DNA from 3 places in the Brachybacterium sp. p3-SID957 genome. Region 3 is predicted to be linked to each of the others. Evidence: predicted binding sites of a transcription regulator. Region 3 holds the regulator's gene; each other region holds the start of a gene.
What was found. The regulator HspR, encoded in region 3, represses chaperone genes until heat shock. The targets are predictions, from matches to a motif close to AAGTTGAGTCNNNNNGACTCAACTT.
Positions count from the first base shown of each region.

Region 1: a site for HspR is predicted at 1,920-1,944, ahead of M3B01_RS08955 (Hsp20/alpha crystallin family protein). Genes of this name have one in related genera too.
Region 2: a site for HspR is predicted at 1,694-1,718, ahead of dnaK (molecular chaperone DnaK). Genes of this name have one in related genera too.

Region 1 covers NZ_JALXKT010000035.1:19,770-23,040, reverse strand. The annotation lists gene M3B01_RS08965 (rhomboid family intramembrane serine protease) at 1-703, shown strand, start outside; gene M3B01_RS08960 (pyroglutamyl-peptidase I) at 1,060-1,692, opposite strand; gene M3B01_RS08955 (Hsp20/alpha crystallin family protein) at 2,041-2,529, shown strand; gene M3B01_RS08950 (GNAT family N-acetyltransferase) at 2,642-3,271, shown strand, end outside.
Region 2 covers NZ_JALXKT010000051.1:18,511-21,781, forward strand. The annotation lists gene M3B01_RS10960 (hypothetical protein) at 1-1,392, opposite strand, end outside; gene dnaK (molecular chaperone DnaK) at 1,848-3,271, shown strand, end outside.
Region 3 covers NZ_JALXKT010000074.1:55-3,325, forward strand. The annotation lists gene M3B01_RS12980 (DnaJ C-terminal domain-containing protein) at 1-1,039, shown strand, start outside; gene M3B01_RS12985 (heat shock protein transcriptional repressor HspR) at 1,151-1,588, shown strand; gene M3B01_RS12990 (glycosyltransferase family 4 protein) at 1,601-2,608, opposite strand; gene M3B01_RS12995 (TVP38/TMEM64 family protein) at 2,686-3,271, opposite strand, start outside.

The DNA.
Region 1 (3,271 bases), on a different contig from region 3:
CAACGCGATGGGGGCGTCGGCGGGGCGCCGCACCCCGTACGTCACCTACACCCTGATGGGCCTGTGCGTGCTGGCCTTCCTGGGGCAGGCGCTGGCCCCGCACATCGTCACCCAGTGGGGGATCTTCGCGCCGTTCCGAGCGCTGGCGATGCCGTGGACCTTCCTCACCGCCGGGTTCCTGCACGGCGGGGTGATGCACCTGGCGCTGAACATGTGGGCGCTGTGGGTGGTGGGGCAGTACCTCGAGCAGACCCTGGGCCACACCCGCTACGCCGGGGTGTTCCTGGCCTCCGTCCTCGGCGGCCACACCGCGGTGTACGTGCTCGCGAACCCGATGACCCTGGAGTGGACCACCGCCACCCTGGGTGCCAGCGGCGGAGTGTTCGGACTGTTCGGCAGCATGTTCATCGTCAACCGCCGCCTGGGTGGCCAGAGCGCCCAGATCCTGGTGCTGATCGGCCTGAACCTGCTGATCACCTTCACTGTCCCGAACATCTCCTGGCAGGGCCACCTGGGCGGGCTGCTGGTGGGCACGGCCCTGGTCGCGGCCATGTTCGCGCTGCGGCCCAAGGCCACGCACGGCACCGACCGCCAGGCCCTCGCCCGGCGCTCCGCCCTGATCCACGGGGCCCTGATCGCCGGTGCGGTGCTGGCGTGCGCGGTGGCGGTGGTGCTGAAGGCGCTCACCGTCCCCTACTTCTGAGCGGGCCACGGCCTGCTGTACGAGAGTGCCCTGCAGAACATTCGCGCAGGGCACCGCCGAATGACACCGGTGTGACTATCCCCAGCTGTGGACAGGATTGTGGATGAACCGGGGTGCGCGGGGGATTTCACGGTCTTGCTGTGGACAACCGGCGTCGCGTTGTGGATCGCTGGAGACCGTCGAGGGCCGCGAGATGCGGGCGGCACTCCGTGAAGCACGGGGACCTGCGCCACGGGACCTGGGAAACTACATCCTTGTGATTCATCCCCAGATGTGGAGAACCCTGTGGATAACTCTCCGCTGGCGCCGCGAGCCGTGGGCCGGGTGCCGTGTGCAGTGCACCGGTACCGGGGCGGTCAGTGCTCGGCGCCGCCGGTGAGCACCACGTCCTCCGGGGTCGCCAGACAGGTGCGGACGGCCCGCACGAGCGCCCGGGCGGAGTCCTCCACCGGCATGTCCGCGGCTGCCGGCAGATGCACGAAGCCGCCCCGCATGCCGGCCAGGCTGGGGTCGGTGGCCAGCAGGTGCAGCAGGCGGTAGAACACGTCGTTGCACACGTAGGTGCCGGCCGTCTGTGAGACCGCCGCCGGGATCGCGGGCTCCTGGGCCAGGGCGGCCACGATCGCCTTGATGGGCAGGGTGCTGAAATGGCCGACGGGACCGCCCGGCACCACGGGCTCATCGACGGGGCGGTCGCCGGCGTTGTCCGGGATGCGTGCGTCGCGCACGTTGATCGCCACCCGCTCCGGAGTGACGGCGCGGCGTCCGGCCGCCAGGCCCGTGGCCACCACCAGGCCGGGACGGTGCTCGAGCACGGCCGCCTCCAGCAGGTCCCCGGCGGCGTCGAACTCGACCGGCAGCTCCAGCTGCGCCGCCTCGATGCCGTCCGCGCGCAGCTGCGCGGCGGCGGCCTGGACGGCTTGCCAGGACTCGTTGATGTCGGCCCCGTCGAAGGGGGCGAAGCCGGTCAGCAGCACGTCGACGGTCATGGATCCACGGTAGGAGCCTCACGGCCGCAAATCGGGGAGGCGCGGCACGGCGAGACGGCACGGCACTGCACGGCGGGTCGGGACGGCACGGCGAGACGGCACGACACGGCGCGGGGGAGGCGGAGGGCGGGCAGTCGCCCAGAGTCCACCCGCGACGGGCAGACACGGCGGCCCATCTGCGCCATGCTGGGACTCTCCGCTCCCAAAGCCTTTGGCGTGATCCAGCTCACGTGAGCGCAGTCGGCTCAACTTTGGAATAGGGAGGGAGCGCACCGCGTTGACCCTGCCGAGAGCAGGAGGAGCTACGGCCCCTGCTCGACCGCACACCGATACCGCAGGAGGCACACCATGGCTCGCAGCTTCACCCCCTTCCCGGAAGTGGACCGCTTCTTCTCGGATCTCACCCGCACCCCGGCCTCGGTCGGCATGCCGATGGATCTGTACCGCGAGGACGACCGCTTCGTCGCCGAGATCGACCTGCCCGGCGTGGACCCGGCCAGCGTGGACGTCGACGTCGAGGACCGCACCCTCACGGTGCGCGCCGAGCGCAAGGCCTCGGTCTCGAACGACGCGGGGCGCTCCTGGCTCACCCGTGAGCGCCCCACCGGGACCTTCGCCCGCCAGCTCACCCTGGGCAGCCGGGTCTCCCTGGACCGCATCGAGGCGGAGTACAGCGACGGCGTGCTGCGCCTGACCATCCCCATGGCCGAGGAGGCCAAGCCGCGCAAGATCAACGTGGCCCACACCGAGCGCTCCGCGCAGCCCTCGGTGACCTCCGGGCAGGACACCGCCACCGCCCCCGAGGGCCGCACCATCGAGGGTGAGCTCAACAGCTGACACCCCCGGCTCACGAGTCCCCCGGTCCCGCCGCTCGCGGTGGGAGCCGGGGGACTCTGCCTTGCAAGCCGGCCCCAGCGGCCGGGCGGGCTCACGACGCTAGGATCGCGCGATGACCGCCCTGCCCGGCCTGCTGGCCGACCCTCTGCCCGACCTCTATCCGCCCTCCGGGCTGCGCATCACCGCCGGCCCCCTCACCCTGCGTCCCCTCCGGGACGAGGATCTGCCGGAGTACGCCGCTCTGCTGCACCGGCCGATCTTCGCCGACATGGACTCCGACCAGGTGTTCCCCTGGTACGACGTGGACCCCGACGAACGAGTGACGCGGTCCGTCCAGTTCCAGTGGCAGCTGCGCTCGAAGGTCGGCCCGACCGATTGGAACCTCTCCTTCGGCATCTTCCACCAGGAGCGGCTGATCGGCATGCAGGACCTGGGCGCCTCGCACTTCGCGGTGCGGCGCGTGGTGGGCTCCGGCTCCTGGCTCACCCTGGATGAGCAGGGCAAGGGCCACGGGACGCTCATGCGGCAGGCCGTGCTGGTGCTGGCGTTCGACCACCTGGGCGCGCAGCGCGCAGAGACCAGCGCCGTGGTGGGCAACGGCGCCTCCTACGGGGTCTCCCGCAGCTGCGGGTACCGCGAGGACGGTCTGCTGGTGGTCGAGGAGAACGGCCGTGCCAAGACACAGCAGCGCTTCAGCCTCACCCCCGAGCGTTTCCGCAGGCCCGACGTGGCCGTGGAGGTC
Region 2 (3,271 bases), on a different contig from region 3:
CAGCTCGGCAAGCCACGCGGAGACCTCGTTGATCTCCGCGGCCTCCACGGAGCCGATCTGCTTCAGGTGCACCTGATCGGGCTTGAGCCGCCACTCCGGGTCCAGGGCCAGGCCCACATGGGGCTCCAACAGCAGCTCCTCGTACAGCTTGGCCTGCTCCAGGAAGTGGGTGCGGCCCGGCTGCAGGTCCAGCATGGCGAACATGCCGTTCTCGGCGGCGGCATCCACGTAGGGACGCAGGTGGTCGATGGTGGAGACGTTGGAGTACTGGCCGTCACGTCCGGCGCTCGAGGAGGCGATGGTGGCGATGATCTCGAAGGACGGCACCACCACGTCCTCGGTCAGCTCGCGGTAGGGGGCGGCGTGCTCCTCGGCGCGCGTCACCGACTCTTCGGGTCCCTGCTCGCCGAGCACTCCGAGCACCGGGGACCCCGGGTGCCCGTACAGGGCGATGATCCGCTTGCCGGGCAGCACCAGCTGGCCGCCCCCCGGCGCCTGCGGCTGGGTGCGCGCCATCTCCACGCGCTCGGCGAACTGCTCGCCGAACTCCGGGCCCAGGGCGAGCACCGGGCCACCGGCTGCGGTGACCGCCTCCACCGACTCCGCCGAGACGCGCGGGTCAGGGTGCGGCAGCTCGGTCACCGTCGCGCCGGCCGCCAGTGCCGCGGCCAGGGCGCCGACGGGCACCTCGGCCCCGGCGGCCGCGAGCGCCACCGGGGCGGCGTCACCGGCGGCGGGCTCGACATCGGGCAGCCTCCGCTCGCCGTCGAGCTCCTCGCCGGGCAGTGGGTCCTCGCCGATGGTCAGCAGCACGCCGGCCCCGGGCTCGAGGCCGCGCAGCTCGGCGGGAAGGTCCTCGGCCGCGATCGGCCGACGCTCGGAGAAGTCGTGACGAGTCGACTCCGACAGCTTGTCGGGGTCGCTGCTGCCGCGCACCACGTCCACGCCGTCCAGCTCGATCTCCCCGAAGGTCAGGGCTGCCTCGGCGGCGAGGGAGGCCAGGGTCTCGGCGACGGCGGAGGCGTCCCCCACCAGCAGCGGCACGCCCATGGCGATCGCGGCGGAGGCGGCCGGGGCGAGCACAGCGGCATCCTCGTTCGCGGCGACCACGGCCACGGGGGAGGAGGTGAAGGAGGCAGCGGTCACCGCATTGGCGTCAGGAGCAAGCACCCCCGCCGTCTCGGTGGAGCGCTGGACGACGTCGGGGTTGCTCTCCTGGCCGCCGTCGCCGGCCGAGCTCTCGGAATCACCATCGCACGCGGCGAGCACGCCACCGGCCAGGGGCAGAGCGATCGCGGACTGCAGCAGGCGACGACGCGGCAGGGTGCGGCGCGGGACGGGACCGGGGGAGTCGGGTCGGGCGGACTGCGGGCGGCGGATCGAAGGGTTCACGCCTTCCATGATCCATGAGATCGGCGAGCTGGTGCGGGGCCGCGCCGGGAGGACACCGAGCGGTCGGCCCCGTCATGTCCCAACGCACGCGACCCGGTGCGAGGTGATGGTGGATGGAGCCGTGAACGGCGAGCAACAGCCCGCCCGCGGGCGCAGGCTCTTCGACCGCGAGATCGCGGCCCGCGCCGAGGAGCTGGCCCAGCTTAAGCGCAGCGCCTGCCGGATCGAGGCGGGCCTGATCGGCGACGACGGACGTGTCCGTGATCACTTCCTGCGCCCGGGAATATGTGCCCCTGCACGGAGGTTGAGCCATGTGTACTCAAGTTCAGTGCGTCGCAGATTGACAAGGAGCGGCTCGCGATCTCTACTTGAGTCGCTATCACTCAGTCTCCCCGCCGATCCCGGCGGATGCATGAACCACACGCGACCAGAAGGTCGCAGGAAGGCAGGCACACATGTCCCGTGTCGTCGGTATCGACCTCGGAACCACGAACTCCTGCGTCGCCGTCCTCGAGGGCGGCCAGCCCACCGTCATCGCCAACGCCGAGGGCGCCCGCACCACCCCGTCGGTGGTCGCGTTCTCCAAGCAGGGCGAGGTCCTCGTGGGCGAGGTGGCCAAGCGCCAGGCCGTCACCAACGTCGACCGCACCATCTCCTCCGTCAAGCGTCACATGGGCACCGACTGGACCGCCCAGATCGACGACAAGGCCTACACCCCGCAGGAGATCTCCGCCCGCATCCTGGGCAAGCTGAAGAAGGACGCCGAGAGCTACCTCGGCGAGACCGTCACCGACGCCGTGATCACGGTCCCCGCCTACTTCAGCGACTCCGAGCGCCAGGCCACCAAGGACGCCGGCACCATCGCCGGCCTCAACGTGCTGCGCATCATCAACGAGCCCACCGCCGCGGCCCTCGCCTACGGCCTGGAGAAGGGCAAGGACGACGAGCAGATCCTGGTGTTCGACCTCGGCGGCGGCACCTTCGACGTCTCCCTGCTCGAGGTGAGCAAGGACGAGGACGGCTCCACCATCCAGGTCCAGGCCACCGCGGGCGACAACCGCCTGGGTGGCGACGACTGGGACCAGAAGATCGTAGACTGGCTGATCTCCCAGGTCAAGAACAAGGACGGCGTGGACCTCTCCAAGGACCGCATCGCCCTGCAGCGCCTCAAGGAGGCCGCCGAGCAGGCCAAGAAGGAGCTCAGCTCCTCCACCTCCGCCTCGATCTCGCTGCAGTACCTGTCGATGACCGAGAACGGCCCGCTGCACCTGGACGAGAAGCTCACCCGCGCCCAGTTCGAGGACATGACCTCGGATCTGCTCGAGCGCACCAAGGCCCCGTTCCACCAGGTGATCAAGGACGCCGGGATCTCCCTGTCCGAGATCGACCACGTGGTGATGGTGGGCGGCTCCACCCGCATGCCGGCCGTCACCGAGGTCGTCAAGGAGCTCACCGGCGGCAAGGAGCCCAACAAGGGCGTCAACCCCGACGAGGTCGTGGCCGTGGGCGCTGCCCTGCAGGCCGCGGTGATCAAGGGCGAGCGCAAGGACGTCCTGCTCATGGACGTCACCCCGCTGTCCCTGGGCATCGAGACCAAGGGCGGTGTGATGACCAAGCTCATCGAGCGCAACGCGGCCATCCCCACCAAGACCTCCGAGGTGTTCTCCACTGCCGAGGACAACCAGCCCTCCGTCGCCATCCAGGTGTTCCAGGGCGAGCGCCAGTTCACCCGCGACAACAAGCTGCTCGGCACCTTCGAGCTCACCGGCATCGCCCCGGCCCCCCGCGGCATGCCCCAGATCGAGGTCACCTTCGACATCGACTCCAACGGCATCGTGCACGTGACCGCGAAGGACCGCGGCACCGGCAACGAGCAGTC
Region 3 (3,271 bases):
GTCCGGACAGGACTGGCTCGACAAGGACTTCTACCAGGTCCTCGGCGTCTCTAAGGACGCGAGCGCGGAAGACATCAAGAAGGCCTACCGCAAGAAGGCCAAGAAGCTCCACCCCGACCGCAACCCCGGCGACAAGCAGGCCGAGGAGCAGTTCAAGCAGGTCGGTGAGGCCTACTCGGTGCTCAACGATCCCGAGGAGCGCCAGAAGTACGACGCGATCCGGGCCATGGGTTCCGGCGGTGCCCGCTTCGCTGCGGGCCCCGGTGGCCCGGGCGGCGCCGGCGGTGCAGGCTTCGACGACATCTTCTCCGCCATGTTCGGCGGTGGTCAGGGCGGCTTCAGTGGAGCCCGAGGCGGCGGCCCCGGCGGTTTCAACCCTGCCGGCGGCGGGCCCGAGCCCGACCTCGACGACCTGCTGCGCATGTTCGGCCAGCAGGGCGGCGCACCCGGCGGTGGCTTCGGCTTCGGCGGCGGGCATGGCCCTCGGCCCAGCGCCGGCCAGGACATCGATGCCCGCACCCGCATCAGCTTCCGCCAGGCGGCGCTGGGCACCGAGGTGCGCCTGAGCGTCGACGGCCGCACCGTCACCGCCCGCATCCCCGCCGGGGTGCACGACGGCCAGCGGATCCGCCTGCGCGGCAAGGGCCGGCCCGGCCACGGTGGCGGCCCCGCCGGTGACCTGATGCTCACCCTGGAGGTGGACGAGCACCCGGTGTGGAGCGCCGATGGCGCCGATCTGCGGATCACCGTGCCCGTGTCCTTCGACGAGGCAGTGCTGGGCACCACCCTGACCGTGCCGCTGCTGGACGGCGGCACCGTGGGTCTGAAGGTGCCCGCCGGCACCCCGGCCGGCCGCACCCTGCGCGTGCGCGGCAAGGGCCTGGTCACGACGAAGCGCACCGGTGACCTGCTGGTCACCGTGCAGGTCGCGGTGCCCACCCACGTGGAGGGCGCGGCGCGCAAGGCCGTGGAGGACCTGCGTGACGCGCTCGCCGACGAGGATCCCCGTGCCGGCCTCGCCGAGGCCGCTGCCCGCTGATCGATCCACGCCCGGAGCGATACACGCCCGGAGCGATCCACGCCCGGAGCGATCCACGCCCGGAGCGATCCGCACGCTGAGAGAATGAACCGCAGGAAGGAGTGATCCCTGATGAGCCCCCACCGCATCGACGAGCGCGCCCCCGTGTTCGTGATCTCGGTGGCCGCGGAGCTCTCCGGGATGCATCCCCAGACCCTGCGTCAGTACGACCGCATCGGCCTGGTCTCCCCCCGCCGCACCGCCGGCCGTGGACGCCGCTACAGCGCCCGCGACATCGCCCAGCTGCGCGAGGTGCAGCGGCTCTCCCAGGAGGAGGGCATCAACCTGGCCGGCATCAAGCGGATCCTCGCGCTGCAGGACGAGGTGGCCTCCCTGCGCGAGCAGCTCGGCGCAGTGCACGAGGCCATCGAGGAGATGGCCGCCCGCTCCGGCGGCCGTGTGTTCTCCGCCGACCGCTCCGGCCGCGTGACCTCCCTGCGCCGTGGGGAGAGGCCCGAGCGCCCGCCCGGCGGTGCGCTGGTGCTGTGGCGGCCCGACCGCCGGCGCTGACCGGCGATCCTCTCAGGACCGACGGATGACCCCCTCGGCCTCGTAGATCCCCGCCAGGTGCTCCGCGACCCGGCCCAGGTCCACCTCCTGCGCGGCGGCCTGACCGGCTGCGGTGAGATCCGGCAGCTCGCCGTCCAGCAGGGCCCCCAGGCGCTCCTTCACCGTGGCGGGGAAGCTGGGGCCGTTGCCGGGCACCATGTGGGTGACCGCCCCGTCGGGCAGCCAATCGCGGTAGATCGGGATGTCCCTCAGCAGTACCGGGGCCCCGCACGCCAGGGCCTCCAGCAGCACGATCCCCTCGGTCTCCTCCTTCGTGAGGAAGCAGAAGGCGTCGGCCCCCGCGTACGCATCGCGCAGGACCTCAGCCCCCACGTACCCGGGGAACAGGCAGTTGGCGGGGGCCGAGGCGATCGCGGCTTCGACGTCCTTGGTGATCAGTCGCGGATCGGTGTGGCCGTACCAGACGAAGTGCACCTCTGGCATGGAGCGCGCCACCTGGACCCAGTCCAGGATGCCCTTGCGCACCATCTGGATGCCCACGCTCATCACCACGCGCGACTCACCAGGCAGGCCCAGGGAGTCCCGCAGGCGGCCGCGGGCCGAGGCGTCCGGGCGGAAGAACGAGGTGTCCACCCCGTTGGAGAGCACGTGGATGCGGGTGCGGATCCCGTACTTCGGCTGGGAGACCAGGCTGCGCGAGTACGGGGTGGGGGTGATCACGGCGTCGCCCCGCCGGTACAGCAGCGCGATCCACCGGCGGAACAGCGGCGCGATCCGATTGGCGCCGGTGAAGGAGTCCCGGAAGTCCTCCTCCGTGGAGTGCGCCCACATCAGCACCGGACGGCGCCGCAGGCGCGCCCACCACGACAGCAGCAGCGTGTCCGGGAACGGGGTGTTCAGATGGATCACGTCGAAGGGGCGCAGCGGGGATCGGACCACCTCGTGGCCCAGGGAGCGCACCGCCTGCTCCTGGTGGCGGATGGCCGCCCCGATGCCGGACTGCTTGGCGATGCGGGCCATACCCGTTGGCATCAGCACCCGCAGCGGGCGGGCAGGGCGGACCGGGCGGGTGTTCGGGCGTGCGTGAGGCCGGCCCGTCACCATGGCATGAACTTCACCAGCAGTGCGGAGACGCCCAGGCCATAGGCGATCAGCGACCACGGCTTGCAGGTCAGGATGATCAGCAGGTAGGTGCGCCACCGCATCCGGGTGGTGCCCGAGAGATAGCACAGCAGATCGTCCGGGGCCACGGGCAGGGCGATCGCGGTGGCGAACACCCGCGTGAAATGGGGGCTGCGTGTCCAGCCCAGCGCCTTCTCCACCGCCTTCGGGGAGAACACCCGCTCGATCAGTCCCAGACCCACCTGTCGACCGATCGCGAAGTTCGCGAAGGAGCCGGAGCACACCGCGAGGTAGTTGTACAGGGTGCCCTCCAGCGGCCCGAACAGCACGGGCCCTGCCACCACCAGCAGCCCCCCGGGGATCACCGGGAAGATCACCGAGGCGATCGAGACCATCAGGAACGCGATCGGGCCCCAGGCGCCGAGGCCGTCGATGAAGGCCTGCAGGTTCTCCAGGGAGCGCAGCACACCGGCCTGCCAGCCCCACCACACCAGGCCGATGCTGACCGCCAGCCCCAGCAGGGGCGAGAAGCGAGCTGCGACCCGCAGAGCATCGCAGCGG